4 regions of the Peribacillus sp. FSL K6-1552 genome follow, and region 3 is predicted to be linked to each of the others. Evidence: riboswitches for the same ligand, from Rfam matches in the RefSeq annotation. Region 3 holds a riboswitch; each other region holds the start of a gene.
The links. A riboswitch is a leader RNA that binds a small molecule or an ion and turns the genes downstream of it on or off. The one in region 3 is predicted to bind S-adenosylmethionine.

Region 1 (4,483 bases), 2.8 Mb from region 3:
ATGCAGCAAATTTATTTGGCTTAAAGGAAAATGGCTATATTTATACACGACTTCATAATCCTACGGTCAGTGTTTTCGAAGAAAGAATGGCCTTGTTGGAAGGTGGTATCGGCGGACTGGCAACAGCAAGTGGAATGGCTGCCATTACACTGTCAATCCTAAATATTGCTGGTGCAGGAGATGAAATAGTGTCCGCTTCTACATTGTATGGCGGTACGTATAATCTTTTTGAAAATACTCTTCCTAAATATGGGATAAAAGTGAAGTTCGTCTCTCCTGATGACCCTGAAAATTTCAAAAAAGCCATCACGCCTAGAACGAAGGCTATATTTGCGGAAACAATTGGAAATCCAAGTCTAAGGATTCTTGATATTGAAGCTGTAGCGGACATTGCTCACAATGCGGGCATACCACTCATTATCGATAATACCTTTGCTACCCCGTACCTTTGCCGGCCAATTGATTTTGGAGCGGACATTGTCATCCACTCTGCTACAAAATGGCTCTTGGGAAATGGAACCACCTTAGGAGGCATCATCGTGGATGGGGGCAAATTCGACTGGAACTCACCAAACTACCCTGGCTTTACGGAACCAGATCCAAGCTACGATGGGATTGTATACTCTGAAGCAGTCGGCCCTGCTGCCTTTATCACAAAAGCTCGTGTGCAATTACTTCGTGATTTAGGGCCGACGTTAAGTGCTCAAAGCGCGTTCCAGTTTACGCTGGGGCTAGAAACGTTGCATGTGAGAATGAAAGAGCATCTTTCGAACACTAAGTCTGTTATTCAATATTTGGAAAATCATCCTGCCGTGAACTGGGTTTCGCACCCTAGTAATGGAAGTCACCCTGATAAAGCGCTGGCGGACAAATATTTGCCTAAGGGAGCAGGATCTGTTGTGACTTTTGGAATTCAAGGTGGACGCGAAGCTGGAGCAAAACTTATCAATTCGGTAGAATTATGGTCGCATGTAGCCAACGTAGGGGATGCTAAAAGTTTAATTATCCACCCTGCTAGTACGACCCATCAACAATTAAATGATGTAGGTTTAGCAAAAGCAGGTGTAAGTGCTGATCAAGTGCGCATATCGATTGGTATAGAAAACGTAGAGGATTTAATAGAAGATTTAGAGCAGGCAATTGAAAAAGCGACGAATATTGTCTCCTTAACTTCTAAAACTGTTTAATAAAAAAGACCTGTTCATTCTTTCCTAGAAATATTATACATTGCGCTCCTTTTTTATCTATGATAAAATTTCTCCATACTAAAGAACTTAATGATGTACAAAATATTCTATATATTAGCTCTTATCAAGAGAGGTGGAGGGATGTGCCCGATGAAACCCGGCAACCGACAAGGAAATTTCCTTGGAAAGGTGCCAATTCACACAAAGTTTAATCGCTTTGGAAGATGAGAGAAAGGCCTGCTTTTTCACCTGCCTTTCTGCTCATGCAGAAAGGTTTTTTCTATTTAGTTTGGGAAAACCTTTACATGTATAGCAATATTGAAAAACGGTTTTAAAACATATTTACAGGCTGATAATGAAGATAAATCAACTAAGTTCATAGGTTTTATTGGATAAAAGAGGTGAGTATTAATGATTACATTGACAAAAGTTAGTAAGCTATTCCGAACAGGAAAAGGAAGCAGCGACACGATTAAGGCTGTAAATAATGTTAATGTTGAAATAAATAAAGGCGAGATTTTCGGTATTATTGGCTACAGCGGAGCAGGGAAAAGTACTTTGATCAGGATGCTTAATGGATTGGAAACACCAACAGAAGGATCCGTTGTGGTGGCTGATAAAGAAATTTCCAAAATCAAAGGTGCTAAGCTACGTAAAGCTCGACAAGAAATCAGCATGATCTTTCAACATTTTAATTTATTATGGTCTAGAACCGTTCAGGAGAATATATCGTTTCCTCTAGAAATTGCAGGGGTTTCGAAAAACGAGCGTATCAAGCGTGTGAATGAATTAATTAAGTTAGTTGGGCTTGAAGGAAGAGAAAAGGCATATCCTTCGCAATTAAGCGGAGGGCAAAAACAAAGGGTCGGGATTGCTAGGGCTCTTGCTAACAATCCTAAAGTGCTACTGTGCGATGAAGCGACGTCTGCTTTAGACCCGCAGACAACCGATTCAATACTTGAATTGCTTGTGGACATCAATAAGCGTCTTGGTCTAACGATTGTTTTGATTACACATGAAATGCACGTCATCCGTAAAATTTGTCACCGCGTGGCAGTAATGGAAAGTGGTCAAGTAGTTGAACAAGGACCTGTCCTGGAAGTCTTCAAGAATCCGAAAGAACAAATGACGAAGCGTTTCGTTCAACAGGTAACAGAGCCTGAAGAAACAAAAGAAACAATGGAACACTTGCTGGAACGCTATCCGGCAGGAAAAGTAATTCAATTGACGTTCGTAGGAGATCATGCAGAGAGTCCGTTAATTACTAAGCTGGTACGTAACTTTGAGTTGGATGTCAATATCGTTCAAGGAAAAATATCTCAAACTAGAAGTGGTTCATATGGAACGTTATTTATCCACCTTGATGGCAATGAGGATGAAATGCTCCGCGCAATCGAATTCATTAAAGCACAGCATGTAGGCGTGGAGGTGATTACTCATGCTTGAAGAATTATTACCGAATGTAGATTGGGAAGACATTATTGAAGCAACAAAAGAAACACTTTATATGACTAGTATCTCAGTACTAGCAACCTTTTTTATAGGCATACTACTAGGGTTAGTCCTGTTTTTAACAGGGAAAGGTAATATGTGGGAAAATCGGGTAATTAACACGATTATGAGTGCTATTGTTAATATTTTCCGTTCTATACCATTCCTTATTTTAATTGTGTTGCTCATACCTTTCACAAAATTTCTTGTCGGTTCTATGATCGGTGAGGATGCAGCATTACCAGCCCTTATTATCGGGGCGGCACCATTTTATGCACGTATGGTTGAAATCGGCCTCCGTGAAATCGATAAAGGTGTAATTGAAGCGGCTAAATCAATGGGAGCGAAAACGAGCACGATCATTTGGAAGGTACTTCTTCCAGAATCGATGCCAGCACTTATTTCAGGGATTACGGTAACATCGATTGCATTGGTCGGATATACAGCAATGGCAGGGGTTATCGGTGCAGGCGGGCTTGGTAATCTGGCCTATCTAGACGGCTATCAAAGGAGTCACAATGACGTTACACTTGTAGCGACGATTGTAATACTAATTATCGTCTTCATTATTCAAATTATTGGAGATGTGATTACATCTAAATTAGACAAAAGATAAAGGGAGATGAATAGGATGAAAAAGTTTTTAGGATTTGCATTAGTACTTGTTTTATCGATTACTCTTGCTGCTTGTGGAACCAATAAGGACAACAGCGGCAGCGATACAGAAAAGGAAACGAAAAAATTAGTTGTAGGTGCATCCAATGTTCCGCATGCTGAGATTCTTGAAAAAGCTAAACCTCTTCTTGAAGAAAAAGGAATTGAATTGGAAATTAAACCTTTCCAAGATTATGTTTTACCGAATAAGGCTTTAAACGATAAAGAATTGGATGCTAACTACTTTCAACACATTCCATATTTAGAGGGGCAAATTAAAGAAAATGGATATGACTTCGTTAATGCTGGTGGAATTCATATCGAGCCGATTGCTCTATATTCACAAAAATATAAAAGCATTGATAAACTTCCGGAAGGCGCAACAATTATTATGAGCAGCTCTGTTGCTGACCACGGACGTGCGTTATCTCTATTAGAAAAAAATGGCCTGATTACATTAAAAGAAGGCATCGATAAAACGACAGCTACAACAAAAGATATTGTTGAAAATAAGAAAAAACTTAAATTTGATGCGAATTATGAAGCAGCTTTACTTCCGAAAATTTATGAGAATGGCGAAGGGGATGCCGTTTTAATAAACTCTAACTATGCGATTGACGCTGGATTGAATCCGATTAAAGATTCAATTGCTATTGAAGACTCTGAATCACCATATGTGAACGTTATTGCAGTTAACAAAGGTGATGAAAATAAAGAAGAAATCAAAACGCTAGTAGAAGTATTACATTCTAAAGAAATTCAAGATTTTATTCTAAAGGAATACAAAGGTGCAGTCGTACCAACTAAATAATTTATGGTAAAGAACGACCTGGAAATCTTCAGGTCGTTCAGTTTGTAGACAAAAGGGGCTCGGAATGTTTTAATTCCGGACCCCTTTTGAAATTCCCTTTGAATTTTGCTCAAGATTAAGAGATTGGGCCTCTACGAGCCCACTTTATTAAGCCATTCTTGGACCTTGCCATGTCCAATTGGCTATCTTCTTTAAATTCATGGCAGTGAAAGTAAGCATCGCCTGCATCGACAATTTTTTAAGTCCCCTTAAAGTAGTCCAACGCATACCATGCTTTTCTTTTGCATCTGCGAATACACGCTCTATTGTTTCTTTACGTTTCGCCCGAAGGTATATTGAA
Region 2 (4,483 bases), 1.1 Mb from region 3:
GGACAAAAGCAGCGAATCGCCATTGCTAGGGCACTTTTGAAGAATCCACAAATCATCATTCTCGATGAAGCGACAGCAGCATTAGATACGGAATCCGAGCATTTAATCCAGGAAGCATTGTCACGTTTATTAGTAAATCGGACTTCAATTGTCATTGCGCATAGATTATCAACCGTTCAAAATGCTGACCAAATAATCGTTCTTGAAAAAGGCAGTGTCCATGAAAAAGGAACGCATGAACAGTTATTGACAAGTAACGGCAGATATAGGCAGCTTCATGACTTGCAATTCCCTCAATTGAAGGCGGCTATTACATAACAACTGCACAACCGCCTTCAATGAAACAGGGTCCGATTTATATATAATAAACCATGTGTACAGAAGTATTGCTTCTGTGCACTTTTATTGAATTTATTTGAAATCATAGCTCTCTAAAATCCGATTGGTAATGAGCTGATACCCTTTTTCATTTGGATGAATTTTATCACTGAAATACTCTTTTTTCTTTTTATTTTCAAATAAATCATTTGTAGGGATAAATATCATTCTTTTATCCTCGTTTACTACCTCGTTTACTGATTGGTTATAATCATGAACGTGCTTTTCAAGTCGTTGATCATCTTTTTTTGGATTATACAGCCCAACTACAAGTATATCCGCTTTTTTGTTTTTCTTTAATAGTGTAGAAAGAATCTTATTTAGATGGTCGATATACTCTCGTTTACCATCATTTATTTTTTGATCACTTATTTTTTTCAAGTTACCTCCATTACTGTTAATCAAGTCGTTTGTTCCAATATAAACAATAAACGTGTCGGCTTTGTCTAATTTCGTGTTAATTTGATTATCTTCAAGCTGATCAATGACACCATCTGTTTCCTGGCCTTTAATACCGTAATTCCAAAAACGGACTTTTTTTTCAGAATCAGGGTTATTCAATTCATCCTCCAGACCTTCTACATAACCTTCCCCATCCTTATCACCTTTTCCATAGGTTAACGAATCTCCAAAAGCCATCACATCTTGCTCATCTTCCGACTCTGAAGCCTGAAACTTATATGCAGCAAAACAAATAACTAGTACAATTACAAATAAACCTACTATTTTTTTCATTTGTTTCTCCTTATGTAATGTATTTACTATGAAGTATTTTATCTTGTAATTACCCCAAAAATGAACATACTTAACATGCAAAAAAATGAATTGTCAGATAAACTGTAAAAAGTGTATGATACAATAAATGCATTCAATGGAACGGGTTTTCGTCAACCTCCTTTTATTCATAAATAGGGTGGGAATCCCCTGTTTCTGGAGATTGTATACATAATAAGGATAGGAGTTAAAATGATGGATCAGTATATAGAGTTTAGGGATGCAGAACTAACAGATTTACCAAGAGTAGTCGAAATATATAATTCGACTATTGCTTCAAGGATGGTTACTGCAGATACAGAACCTGTTTCAGTGCAATCGAGGCTTAAATGGTTTGAGGAACATCATTCAGAAAAACGACCGCTTTATATTATTACATTCGAAGGAAAAACTGCTGGATGGATGAGTTTTCAATCTTTCTATGGTAGGCCAGCCTATGATTCCACTGCCGAGATCAGCATATATATTGATGATTATTTCCGGGGAAAAGGAATTGGACAAATTTCGATTCAAAAGGCAATTGAAGTGAGTCCAAAATTAGGAGTTAAGACACTACTTGGTTTTATATTTGCTCACAATACACCGAGCATAAGACTGTTTTCTAAATTCGGTTTTGAAGAATGGGCGCATTTACCTCAAGTTGCCGAGCTAGATGGTATTGAACGAGATTTAGTAATCCTTGGTAAGCGTGTTAATATTTGAATTTCATTACTTAAAAGCTATTGCCTTCATTCAGCAGTAGCCTTTTTTAGTTTAAATGAAGGAATCTATTTTAAAGTCACTGACGAAATTTAAAAGTCACTATAAAATTTCTTAAGCAAAAAATATTCTGATTTTCTTTTATTTGTTATAGCATTTAACAGCGAATCCAATTCTTGACTTGCTTGAACAGTTAGAAGGCTTGTAAAACCATAATCAGCTGCCAATTTAATCATTTCCCGTCTCTTTTCTTCTATTCTTTCTACGGTTATCTGTGGGGGCATCTATAGTCACTTCCTATTTATTCAATTTTCTTACACCTTTTATGATAAGGAAATAAGTAGTTAAAATCAACCATATATGGAAATTAAAATGTGTTATTCCACAAAATAAATGTGACAAAAAGCCTATTCTACTCCCTGTTTGTGTCTTTTTTGTGACATTTTATATTCTAGACAAATATAAAAAAGCATTCACTCATGTACACTGCGAATGCTTTAATAATATTCATCAGATTAAATAATATTTTAAGATAGTAAAGTATTTTAAGAACTCTTACTATGTCATCCACTCTGAAGGAGACTCGATATTAGGTCTATTTATAACAATCTTATATTCATCTTCAAGCACTTTTAAAGGAACATCATAAAGATGTCTTTCATCAGAGGTTTTATAAACTCCATTCGCTAATAACTCTTCAATCAGCAATGCCTTCCTCTGTTCAATTCTCTTAAATAATTCTGCCATGTAAATGGCTCCTTTCCTTGTCTTCATCAGCCCGCTTTCATATGAGCTAAATTGTAGTAACAGGTTTCATTTTCACCAAATTATATCTTTTCTATTATGTTACTAAACGTTATTTCACAAAAATAAAAGCCTCTTCTAATTCAAGAAGAGGCTTACAGTTGTCCGTTCGGCTCTTCTTATCTTCCAAGCGTATGCTTGTTGGATGTAGCACAGTTCCCAAAATGGGTCTGCTGCCGAGGTTTCTTTGGGCCAAGTCCCTCCACCTCTCTGGATAAGAATTCAATATATAAATGATGTAGACATGATTTTATCCCAATATTCTTCAAAAGTCAATCACATGGTTCTCCCTTTTTTTGATAGGTATTCTCTATAGACCCCATTCAAATTGGGTTGCAATTTCCTGGCTTTCTGATATGATGTCAGTAATTACATACATTCACACCACTAGGGGAGTCTTTTTAAGACTGAGATGGAATTTGTTCCGGACCCTTTGAACCTGAACCGGATCATACCGGCGGAGGGAAGTGGATGATATCGTCTTAAACACAGGACTTTATCCATCTGCCCCGCTCCGTTTTTCAGGAGCGGTTTTTTTTTTAGATGGAAAAAGTGAATAATTAGACTGCTAGGGGAGCACTTTTGCTGAGAATCAAACCCTTTGCACCTGATCTGGTCATACCAGCGGAGGGAAGCAGGCTGTAAGAAGGAATTTGCTTCTTCCTCGGTAACAGCCGCTTTCTTTCAGAGAGCGGTTTTTTTGTTGATCAGATAGTGTATGCACACTTTACAATTTTAGTAAATTTTAAATTTCAAGGAGGATGTACCATGGAGAATACAAAATTAGAAACCTTCAGTGATAGACTTCATGAACGGGCAAAAGGAATCTGGAAAAGGAACCATACACATCCCTTTGTTCAGGCGATTGGAGATGGGACGCTTTCAGAAAAGAAATTTGCCTATTACCTAAAGCAGGACTATATCTATCTTATGGATTATTCCAAACTCTTTGCGTTAGGAGTCATCAAAGCTCATAATCTCGAAACCATGGCTAAGTTTGCAAGTATTTTGAATGAAACCCTTCAAGTAGAAATGGATATCCATCGACATTATGCTTTGGAATTCGGAATCAGCTCAATCGAATTGGAAAATACAGAACCTACTCCAACCACTCTAGCTTATACGGGTTACATGCTAAATGCAGCCCAAAATGGGACTTTGGCCGACCTGATCGCCTGCCTCCTTCCATGCGCTTGGGATTATTATGAGATCGGTTTGCTATTAAAAGAACAAAATGGTGAAGCATTAGAAAACAATCGCTATGCTGATTGGATTAAATCATATTCGTCTCCTGAATTCGGTGAAGCACACAAATGGCTGATTGCTTTGTTGGAAGAGTTAACAGAAGGCATGCCTGAAAAGGAACTTCTTAGATTAGAGAAGCATTTTTTGGTGACTTCCCGTTATGAATATTTATTCTGGGATATGGTTCAAAATGAGCAGGATTGGCCACTGTAGGATGTTGGCATGATGATGAATCCAATCAAGAAAATGACGTTGACTGCCATGATCACGGCCATTACTACCATAACTAGTTCATTCATTTTCATCCCGGCCGGATTTGCAAAAATCTTTCCGATTCAGCATCTGGCAAATGTCATGACAGCCGTTTTATTGGGACCTGCTTATGCGGTAACACAAGCTTTTTTAGTTTCTATCATTAGAAACATGTCTGGTACAGGTTCAATTTTCGCCTTTCCGGGCAGCATGATCGGTGCACTATTGGCTGCCGTCCTTTATCGAAAAACACAAAGCTTGAAATTCGCTTGTTTAGGGGAAGTGATAGGGACCGGCATTCTTGGATCCCTAGCTTGTTATCCACTTGCTG
Region 3 (4,483 bases):
ATTAACTATGAGAACCTGGTTGGGGATTTCGTGTAAATAACTAGTAATCCTACGAGATGAAATTAACGCTTCACTTGATCACTAGATTAAAAAAATGCATAATTGAACGTATGTTTTCAATGCTTTTCTCCTTTCGTTTAGTTAATTGATGACGGTGCTCTTTAGTTTTTACAAGTGAGTTTTTGGTTTATAATAACAATTATCAAGTCTTATCAGGGGGTGAAACTTTGAATGAATATAATGTTACAGTTAAGAATGGCAGCACATTAATTCTGTCAGAAATTATTAAAGCTGAAGATGAAAGAGAAGTCCTTGGCACACTATTGATTACTAGCGAATTATTTAATCAACCTTTTACTGACATTAGGATTTTAGAACGCTAATTTGTTACTGAACTCTCCATTTGTTACAATCATAATAAATCTTAAAACAGTAGGCGATATTATGTGCGGGCGTTTCACCCTTTTCACTGACATTGAAGAAATAATTGACAGGTTTGATATTCAAGCTCCATTTAATGCCGAGTACCAATTCAGCTACAACATAGCACCTTCTCACTCTGTCTTATCCGTTATTAATGACGGATCTAGGAATCGACTTGGATATCTTCGTTGGGGACTCATACCTTACTGGGCAAAAGATGAGAAAATGGGCTACAAGATGATTAATGCCCGAGCGGAGACCATTGCTGAGAAAACAAGTTTTAAGAATTCGTATAAGAAGAAACGGTGTTTGATACTTGCCGACTCTTTTTATGAGTGGAAGAAGGCACCAGAACGAAAAATACCTATGCGAATAAAACTTAAAAGTAATGCCCCATTTGGAATGGCTGGTCTCTGGGAATCATGGAAATCACCTGAAGGTATCACGATATATTCCTGCTCAGTTATTACCACTACTCCGAATGAGCTAATGACTAGTATTCATGATCGCATGCCAGTTATACTTAAACCTGAAGATGAAAAGACTTGGCTGGATCCTTCAATTAATGATACTGCATATCTGCAGCAATACTTAAAATCATTTGATACTGAACAGATGGAAGCTTTTGAGGTATCAACTGATGTGAACTCACCTAAAAATAATTCACCTAAGTTAATACACCAAATTTGCTGAGAGGTCCTAGGACCTCTTTTTGTTTTTCTCTTTTCCTATTAAAGATGAAGTACTTTATCATCGTTCATAAGTTCCTCTTTACTCATTTGAAAAAACCTCCTTATAAAATACTTTAGGCTACACCTTGCGGAAATACACAAAATACTGTACTCTTATATTTGCTTTTCGATGCGGGTATCGATGTCACTTTCCTAGAGTGAATGGATGAAAAGCTAGGGCTGCAAAAAGACAACTTAGCAATGAACAATGCAGTGAACTTGTTAACCTGCCTGATTCTTTACTCGTAGACATCGGAACATTTGATAATATCATTACGTAATTTGGATCTTCTTATCAAGAGAGACGGAGGGACTGGCCCGAAGATGTCTCGGCAGCAGACTTAATAGGAGTGCTGTGCCAAATCCAGCAGGCGAATACGCCTGAAAGATGAGGAGGGTGTTTTTTATAGATTAAAAGACCTCTTCTTATTGTTTAATAGAAGAGGTCTTTTTTCACGTTCAAGGGTTTAGCTTTAGCTTTGTATTGGCTATTATGCTTTTGGAGTCATGCTTACAATAATATGAAAGAAATGCTGGATCTTACTAGAATTTTTTTACCGAATTAGTTCAATGAAAAAGGGCTGTGACATATTTGTCATGGGAAAAATAAAAAGAGGTGTTCATCATGAGTACAAACAATAAAGGGAATCCTTGGGCTTTAGTCCCATTTGTCGTTTTTTTAATTTTATTTATAGGTTCCGGGGTTATTACAAGAGATTTTTATTCATTTCCGGTGATTGTGGCGATTGCGATTGCATCAGCGGCTGCATTGGCAATGAATCGAAAAGAGTCTTTCAATCAAAAAGTTGAAATCTTTTGTAAAGGTGCCGGGGACTCCAATATTATGTTAATGGTTATCATTTTCCTTTTGGCCGGTGCTTTTTCAGAAGTGGCGAATGGAATGGGTGCGGTAGAATCAACGGTGAATCTTGCGTTATCGGTTTTTCCGCAAAATCTATTAATGGTAGGTATTTTCATTATCGCTTGTTTTATTTCTCTATCTATGGGGACAAGCATGGGAACAATCGTAGCGCTAGCACCTATAGGTGTAGGAATTAGTGAACAAACCGATATTTCGCTTGCCCTTTCAATGGCTGCCGTTATTGGTGGTGCGATGTTTGGTGACAACCTATCTTTCATTTCAGATACGACAATCGCAGCTGTTCGAACGCAGGGAACGAAAATGAAGGATAAGTTTAAAGTGAATTTTTTCATTGTTTTACCTGCGGCCATCATCACATGTGTCATCCTTGGTTTTTTAACAATGGGTGAACAAGCAGCTATCTCTCAACATTCCTATAATTGGGTGAAGATTCTACCTTATCTTTGCGTTTTGATCACTGCATTAGCTGGAGTCAATGTGTTCCTTGTCCTCTCCATCGGTATTGTGTTTGCCGGAATTATCGGGTTAGCGGATGGTAGTTATCAACTGATGGGAGTCATTCAAAAAATTGGGGATGGAATGGCGGGAATGTATGAGATCTCTTTTCTTGCCATTTTAATTGCTGGTATGGTGTCAGTCATCAAACATAACGGCGGCATCGATTATCTTCTCCACGTCGTGACCCGTAATAGCAAATCAAGAAAAGGTGCTGAATTCAGCATTGCCGGTCTGGTCGGTTTGACAAATCTATCTACGGCAAATAACACGATTTCTATTATCATTGCCGGTCCGCTAGCCAAAAACATTGCGGAAAAGTATGGCATCGATCCCCGTAAATCGGCGAGTTTGCTTGACGTTTTTGCTTGTTGTATTCAAGGGTTAATTCCATACGGGGCACAACTGCTTGTTGCGGCGGGGGTAGCACAAATTTCACCTGTAAGTATTTTACCCTATTCTTTTTATCCAGTATTAATTGGGATTTGTGGAGTCATAGCCATTTTGATTGGTTTTCCGCGATTTTCAGGGAGTGAAGAGAAGAAACATACTTCTTGAAAAAGTGAATTAAACAGAAAAACACCCTGAATCTTTAGATCTAGGGTGTTTTTTTATATGCGGCTTTTGGGAGAAGGTGCCACAGCGGATAAAAAAGGGTGACATCGTTTCAGGCTTTTTGCATCAGTACTGCTTCACGGGTTGGAACAGGTAACCTTGCAGGTGTTGCCATAGCCATCACAATGGGTGGTCCAGGAGCCGTTTTCTGGATGTGGTTAATAGCACTTATCGGGTCTGCCTCTGCCTTCATTGAAAGTACACTTGCACAAATTTATAAGGTCAAGGATGGCGATACATTCCGAGGTGGCCCTGCTTATTATATGGAAAAAGCATTGAATGCCCGTTGGATGGGTATCACGTTCGCTGTATTGATTTCGCTTACATTTGGGCTTGCTTTCAACTCTGTACAAGCCAACACGATCACAAGTGCGTTCAATGAATCGGTTGGGATCGATAAGTGGGTTACGGCAATCATCCTTGCTCTTGTTACGGCTGTCATCATTTTTGGAGGCATTAAAATGATTGCAAAAGTATCTGAAGTCATCGTACCGATTATGGCAGGAGCATATGTGATAGTAGCGTTGATTATCATTATCATGAATATTACCGAGTTACCGGGTGTTTTTGTTTTAATCTTTGAAAGTGCTTTTGATGGATTAAGGGAAGTTGCTGGTGGAGCATTAGGCGCTGCCATGATGCAAGGAATCAAGAGAGGTCTATTTTCTAATGAAGCCGGGATGGGTAGTGCCCCTAATGCAGGTGCGACAGCAGATGTCAGTCATCCGGTAAAACAAGGGCTCATTCAGTCACTTGGTGTATTTGTGGATACACTTGTCATTTGTAGTTCGACCGCCTTCATCATTTTGGTCTCAGGCCTGTATACATCGAAGGAAACAGATGGTATAGTCCTTACCCAAAATGCACTTGGTACGGCATTAGGATCTTGGGCTGGCATTTTCCTTGCCATTATCGTACTGTTATTCGCCTTTAGTTCCATAGTTGGTAACTACTATTATGGAGAGTCGAACATTGGCTTTATTAATGAAAATAAAGTTTGGTTAAACTTATATCGTATCGCAGTCGTAGGGATGGTGATTTTCGGTTCGCTTGCTTCACTCAAGTTTGTATGGGGTCTAGCTGACTTGCTGATGGGGTTAATGGCCATTATCAACTTAATCGCCATAGCATTACTTGGAAAAATTGCATTTGCTGCACTAGCCGATTATCAAAAACAAAAGAAGAGTGGAAAAAACCCAGTTTTCCATGTAAACAATATTAAAGGTTTGAAGAATGTGGAATGTTGGGGTGATCCATCCGATAATGTGGATGAGAGTAAGAGCAATCGAAAGTTAAAGATAAATTAAGGCCTTTTAGCTTGTAGACAAAGTCCCCT
Region 4 (4,483 bases), 980 kb from region 3:
GAAGATAATCATTTTCTTCTGTCAAAGGCATGAATTCTGTTTTTGCTTGGGCTAAAACGACACCAGATAGATAATCAGGATAGCCTGGATCAGGTACCAGAATCGTATCCCCGGGATTCAATAAACACTGTGGAAGTTCGACAAGTCCTGCCTTTCCACCAAATAGAATAGCCACTTCACTATTAGGATCTAACTTGACACCATATTCACGTTCATAAAAGACAGTCGCAGCTTCTTTTAAGTATTGATGTCCTCGGAAAGGAGAATATTTATGATTTATTGTATTTTCTGCAGCAGTCTGCAAACTTTTCACAATATGCTCTGGCGTCGGCTGGTCAGGATTTCCCTGCCCTAAATTAATGACATCATGACCTTGCTCTGTAATTGCCTTAACTTTTGCAACTAGAGAAGCAAAAAACTGCTTGGGTAGTTCCTGAAGCTGTCTGGATTTTTCGAATTGCATCATTTAAACACCTTCTCTGAAATTTCTTGAAATTCTAGTCACAAATGATATATGTTTATCATAGTCTTGTAAAGTGCTTTTTTACATATAGAGATTTAAAAAAATGAAATGGAAAATCTCATTCCACCAAATGGATATTGCCTTTGGATAACCATATATTAATTTTCATTTCGCAGAACAAAAGGATAGAAAAAGCCGGCTAATCTAAACCAGATATAGTTATTTTACCTGAACTTTGAACAGTTGGATACGACTTAACTAGATTGAATGAGATTGCGGATGAAGAAGCAGAAAAAACGATTACATTCATTTTTTATAACATACGTATACAAGGATGGCAGTGAGTCCATACCGTTCAAAAGGTGCGCAAGTTCTATTCGTATCCGCCGAGTGGCCCAAACCGAGGCTCGATCATTAGGGACCGATATAGGGTCAGCCGTGCCATGGAGAACCAAGCCTACGTTTTAGCATTAAATCGTTCAGGGTCCGATTTTAATAAAATATTTGCCGAACAATCCCTGATTATAGATCCATGGGGGAATATCGTAAGTGAAGCCGGCAAAAGAAAGAACTCCTAACAGGTACCCTGGACCTCTCAAAAGTAACGGAAGCATGTAACAAAACTGAATTCGAAGAACTTCGTGCGGATTATTATTAAATTACCCATTGACAAACTATTTAAAAAGTTGATATTATTTTCCCGAAGATTAAAATTTCAGAAAACATTTACATTTACATTTACTCTTATCAAGAGCAGGCTGAGGGATAAAGGCCCTATGAAGCCCAGCAACCGACTGTAATACCATTGTGAAATGGGGCGGAGTTTCCGCCGGATTATAAATCCACAGGGCACGGTGCTAATTCCACCAGAAAGCAATATTTCTGGAAGATAAGAGGTCCGAAGCTAAAACTTCTGCCTCTTTCTATATGAAAGAGGCTTTTTCATTATTATTTTTATATATTTGGAGGGGAAAATAATGACTTTAAACCATTCGAACTTTGAATTACTGTCAAATGAAACTGCAATAACCCTTGCAAAAAAACTAGGGTTGGTCAAAACAGATGCCACTTTAAAATGTAGAGAGATAGGCGATGGAAACTTAAATTATGTTTTTCATATTACAGACACAGCCACAAAAAAAGGAATTATAATCAAACAAGCGGTTCCTTATGCAAAGGTACTTGGTGAAAGTTGGCCGCTGACCTTAAAAAGGGCTGCAATTGAAGCAAATGCACTTATCCATTTTAAGAGCTATTGTCCCGAATTTGTACCGCAAGTCTATTATTCAGATGAACAGCTTGCTATCACAATCATGGAAGACCTCTCACACTTAAAAATAGCGAGAACAGGCTTAATCGATGGCGATCAATTTCCATTACTATCGAAACATATTGGTGAGTATGTTGCGAAAACGGCATTTTACACATCTGATTTGCATTTAGAACCGTCTGCGAAAAAAGAAGTGGCCCGAAACTTCACGAATCCTGAACTCTGCAAAATTACTGAAGTTTTTGTTTTCACAGATCCTTTTTTTGAAGAACTACCGGGTGAGTATGAAGTAGAATTGACGGATGCTGCCAAAAGCATTTGGAATGATCAAGAAGTAATACTTGAAGTCTCTAAGCTGAAACAAAGCTTTGAAACCGAACAGGAAGCCTTACTTCATGGAGATTTACATACGGGAAGTATATTTGCAAGTGATACCGAAACGAAGATTATTGATCCTGAATTCGCTTTTTATGGACCAGTTGGGTTTGATCTTGGCCAATACACAGCAAACCTTCTATTCCAGGCAGTTACACGTAATCCCGCTGGAAAAGAGGAAATTTTCACACACCTCCAAGAATTTTGGGATACTTTTGAAGAGACATATACTAATCTTTGGAATACCCAAAACAAAAGTCCGTTTCGTCAAGTAAATGGTTATCTATCATATGTGCTCACTAAATTCAGAAAAGATGCATATGGTTTTGCTGGCTGTGAGCTGATTCGGAGAACAATAGGCTTATCTCATGTTGCAGATTTAAATGTTATTGAAGATAAAGAAACAAGAATCGCTGCCAAAACGGCTACATTGAAAATTGGTGCTTTTTTAATTAAAAAAAGGGAAGAATTAGATGTTCCAGCTGTGATTGAAGCATTGAAGCAACATACACTGCCTACTTATTCAACCCTTTAAAAGGAGAACTACATATGACGACGACGACAACAGCCTTACCTTATTCCGTTCAATGGGATGATACTCATATAACTTTATTAAATCAACAGGCCTTACCTACAATTACAGAATTCATTAAACTTTATTCCGTTGAGGATGTATTTGACAGCATTTTGACATTAAAGGTCCGCGGTGCCCCAGCAATTGGTCTAACTGCAGCATTCGGTGTCGCACTTGGAGCGAATCAGGATGGTTCAACTGATTTAGGGGAATTCAAACAAAATGTAACTAAGCATATTAAAAAACTAGCTTCTTCACGCCCTACTGCAGTCAACCTTTTTTGGGCGTTAAAAAGGATGGAAAACATTTTGCAAGCAGCCAAGAGTATTCCAACTGCCAAAGAGGCACTTATACTGGAAGCAAAAGCAATCTTTACAGAAGATGAAGAAATGTGCCGAAAAATCGGGGAACATGGTTTATCCTTATTTGCTGAAGGAGATTCCATATTAACGCATTGCAACGCTGGGGGAATTGCCACTGCTCGCTATGGTACAGCCTTGGCTCCCTTCCATCTAGCGAAAGAAAGAGCCTTTCCGATAAAGGTATATGCATGTGAAACAAGACCTGTCCTGCAAGGGGCACGTTTGACTGCTTGGGAACTAATGCAATCCGGAGTGGACGTCACTTTAATCTCTGACAATATGGCTGCTCATACCATTCATCACAAACAAATCAATGGCATTATAGTTGGTGCTGATAGGATTGCGGCAAACGGAGATACTGCTAATAAAATCGGGACCTTGGGATTGGCAATATTAGCTAATCATTACGGTATCCCATTCTATGTGGCTGCTCCTTCAAGCACTTTCGACCTTTCCCTTGAATCTGGCACATCCATCCCGATTGAGGAGCGGAATGGGGACGAGATTACCTTCATTCAAGGAGTAAAGATAGCCCCAGATAATGTAAAGACATTCAATCCAGCCTTTGACGTCACACCGAATCATCTAATCACGAGCATCATAACAGAAAACGGTATTATTTCACCAGACTATGTGAAAAACATTCCGCTTTTTGTCAATTGAGCCAGGTTTCATCTTTTAGATGAAACTAATCATAACGAGGCGGAATCGCATATGTGATTTCGCCTCGTTCATTTTACTATGATATTTATATTTATTCTTGCGAGGTTCTTTATAAAAGATTCTATATTATTAAATCAAGCTTAATTTTTCAAAAAATTGATTAAATATTAACAAATAGTGATCAGCACTTCTTACCTTGAAAAAAATTCTTGAAGTGCCTCCTTATTTTTAGTGTGGTCCATTTTCAAAACCGCTCCAGATTGGGGATATATTTCATCTTTATAGCTTCCTTCAACTGGAATCCTTAAGGTTTCTACAGAATCTGGGGATTGGAAGACAACTTGAGAGCCCATTTCCATAATCGTTTTCATCCCAATATCCGTATCTAGGTAGGACATCCCTTTTTCAATAATACTAGGTAGGGCGACCATCCCTTCAAAGGATGAGATTTGATTAATAAATCCCGTTTTTAATTGAACTAATACTTCCTGTTGACGCGCGACCCGTCCAAAATCACTTTCATCATCATGTCGGAAACGGACATATTTCAATATTTCCTCACCATGTAATACATTTTTACCGGTGCTGGCTTCAATGCTCATATCATCAATAATTTCCTGATTCACATCTACCATCACACCATCTGGGGCAAGTAGGTCAACCATCTTTACGAAACCCTTAAAATCAATTACTGCAACATGATCGACTTTAACATCAAAGTTTTCTTGTATTGTTTTCTTAAGTAGTTCACTGCCACCATAATAATAAGCAGAATT

Region 1: linked by a shared signal. The riboswitch ahead of NST21_RS25835 (methionine ABC transporter ATP-binding protein) and the one ahead of NST21_RS12475 (Na+/H+ antiporter NhaC family protein) in region 3 are both predicted to bind S-adenosylmethionine.
Region 2: linked by a shared signal. The riboswitch ahead of NST21_RS07295 (Fur-regulated basic protein FbpA) and the one ahead of NST21_RS12475 (Na+/H+ antiporter NhaC family protein) in region 3 are both predicted to bind S-adenosylmethionine.
Region 4: linked by a shared signal. The riboswitch ahead of mtnK (S-methyl-5-thioribose kinase) and the one ahead of NST21_RS12475 (Na+/H+ antiporter NhaC family protein) in region 3 are both predicted to bind S-adenosylmethionine.

What each region holds. Positions count from the first base shown of each region.
Region 1 covers NZ_JBBOST010000001.1:5,361,842-5,366,324, reverse strand. Annotated here, with positions in the region: gene NST21_RS25840 (O-acetylhomoserine aminocarboxypropyltransferase/cysteine synthase family protein) at 1-1,187, shown strand, start outside; SAM riboswitch class I at 1,306-1,418, shown strand; gene NST21_RS25835 (methionine ABC transporter ATP-binding protein) at 1,599-2,633, shown strand; gene NST21_RS25830 (methionine ABC transporter permease) at 2,626-3,294, shown strand; gene NST21_RS25825 (MetQ/NlpA family ABC transporter substrate-binding protein) at 3,310-4,143, shown strand; partial or broken gene NST21_RS25820 (transposase) at 4,291-4,482, opposite strand.
Region 2 covers NZ_JBBOST010000001.1:1,506,666-1,511,148, reverse strand. Annotated here, with positions in the region: gene NST21_RS07315 (ABC transporter ATP-binding protein) at 1-318, shown strand, start outside; gene NST21_RS07310 (DUF459 domain-containing protein) at 412-1,113, opposite strand; gene NST21_RS07305 (GNAT family N-acetyltransferase) at 1,348-1,854, shown strand; gene NST21_RS07300 (aspartyl-phosphate phosphatase Spo0E family protein) at 1,944-2,135, opposite strand; gene NST21_RS07295 (Fur-regulated basic protein FbpA) at 2,410-2,598, opposite strand; SAM riboswitch class I at 2,772-2,876, opposite strand; TPP riboswitch at 3,035-3,138, shown strand; TPP riboswitch at 3,216-3,305, shown strand; gene tenA (thiaminase II) at 3,424-4,113, shown strand; gene thiW (energy coupling factor transporter S component ThiW) at 4,129-4,483, shown strand, end outside.
Region 3 covers NZ_JBBOST010000001.1:2,573,677-2,578,159, forward strand. Annotated here, with positions in the region: gene NST21_RS12465 (hypothetical protein) at 228-383, shown strand; gene NST21_RS12470 (SOS response-associated peptidase) at 445-1,116, shown strand; SAM riboswitch class I at 1,444-1,549, shown strand; gene NST21_RS12475 (Na+/H+ antiporter NhaC family protein) at 1,780-3,090, shown strand; gene NST21_RS12480 (alanine/glycine:cation symporter family protein) at 3,189-4,454, shown strand.
Region 4 covers NZ_JBBOST010000001.1:3,551,018-3,555,500, forward strand. Annotated here, with positions in the region: gene NST21_RS16975 (pyridoxal phosphate-dependent aminotransferase) at 1-466, opposite strand, end outside; gene NST21_RS16980 (nitrilase-related carbon-nitrogen hydrolase) at 907-1,041, shown strand; SAM riboswitch class I at 1,205-1,359, shown strand; gene mtnK (S-methyl-5-thioribose kinase) at 1,441-2,643, shown strand; gene mtnA (S-methyl-5-thioribose-1-phosphate isomerase) at 2,658-3,707, shown strand; gene NST21_RS16995 (LCP family protein) at 3,899-4,483, opposite strand, start outside.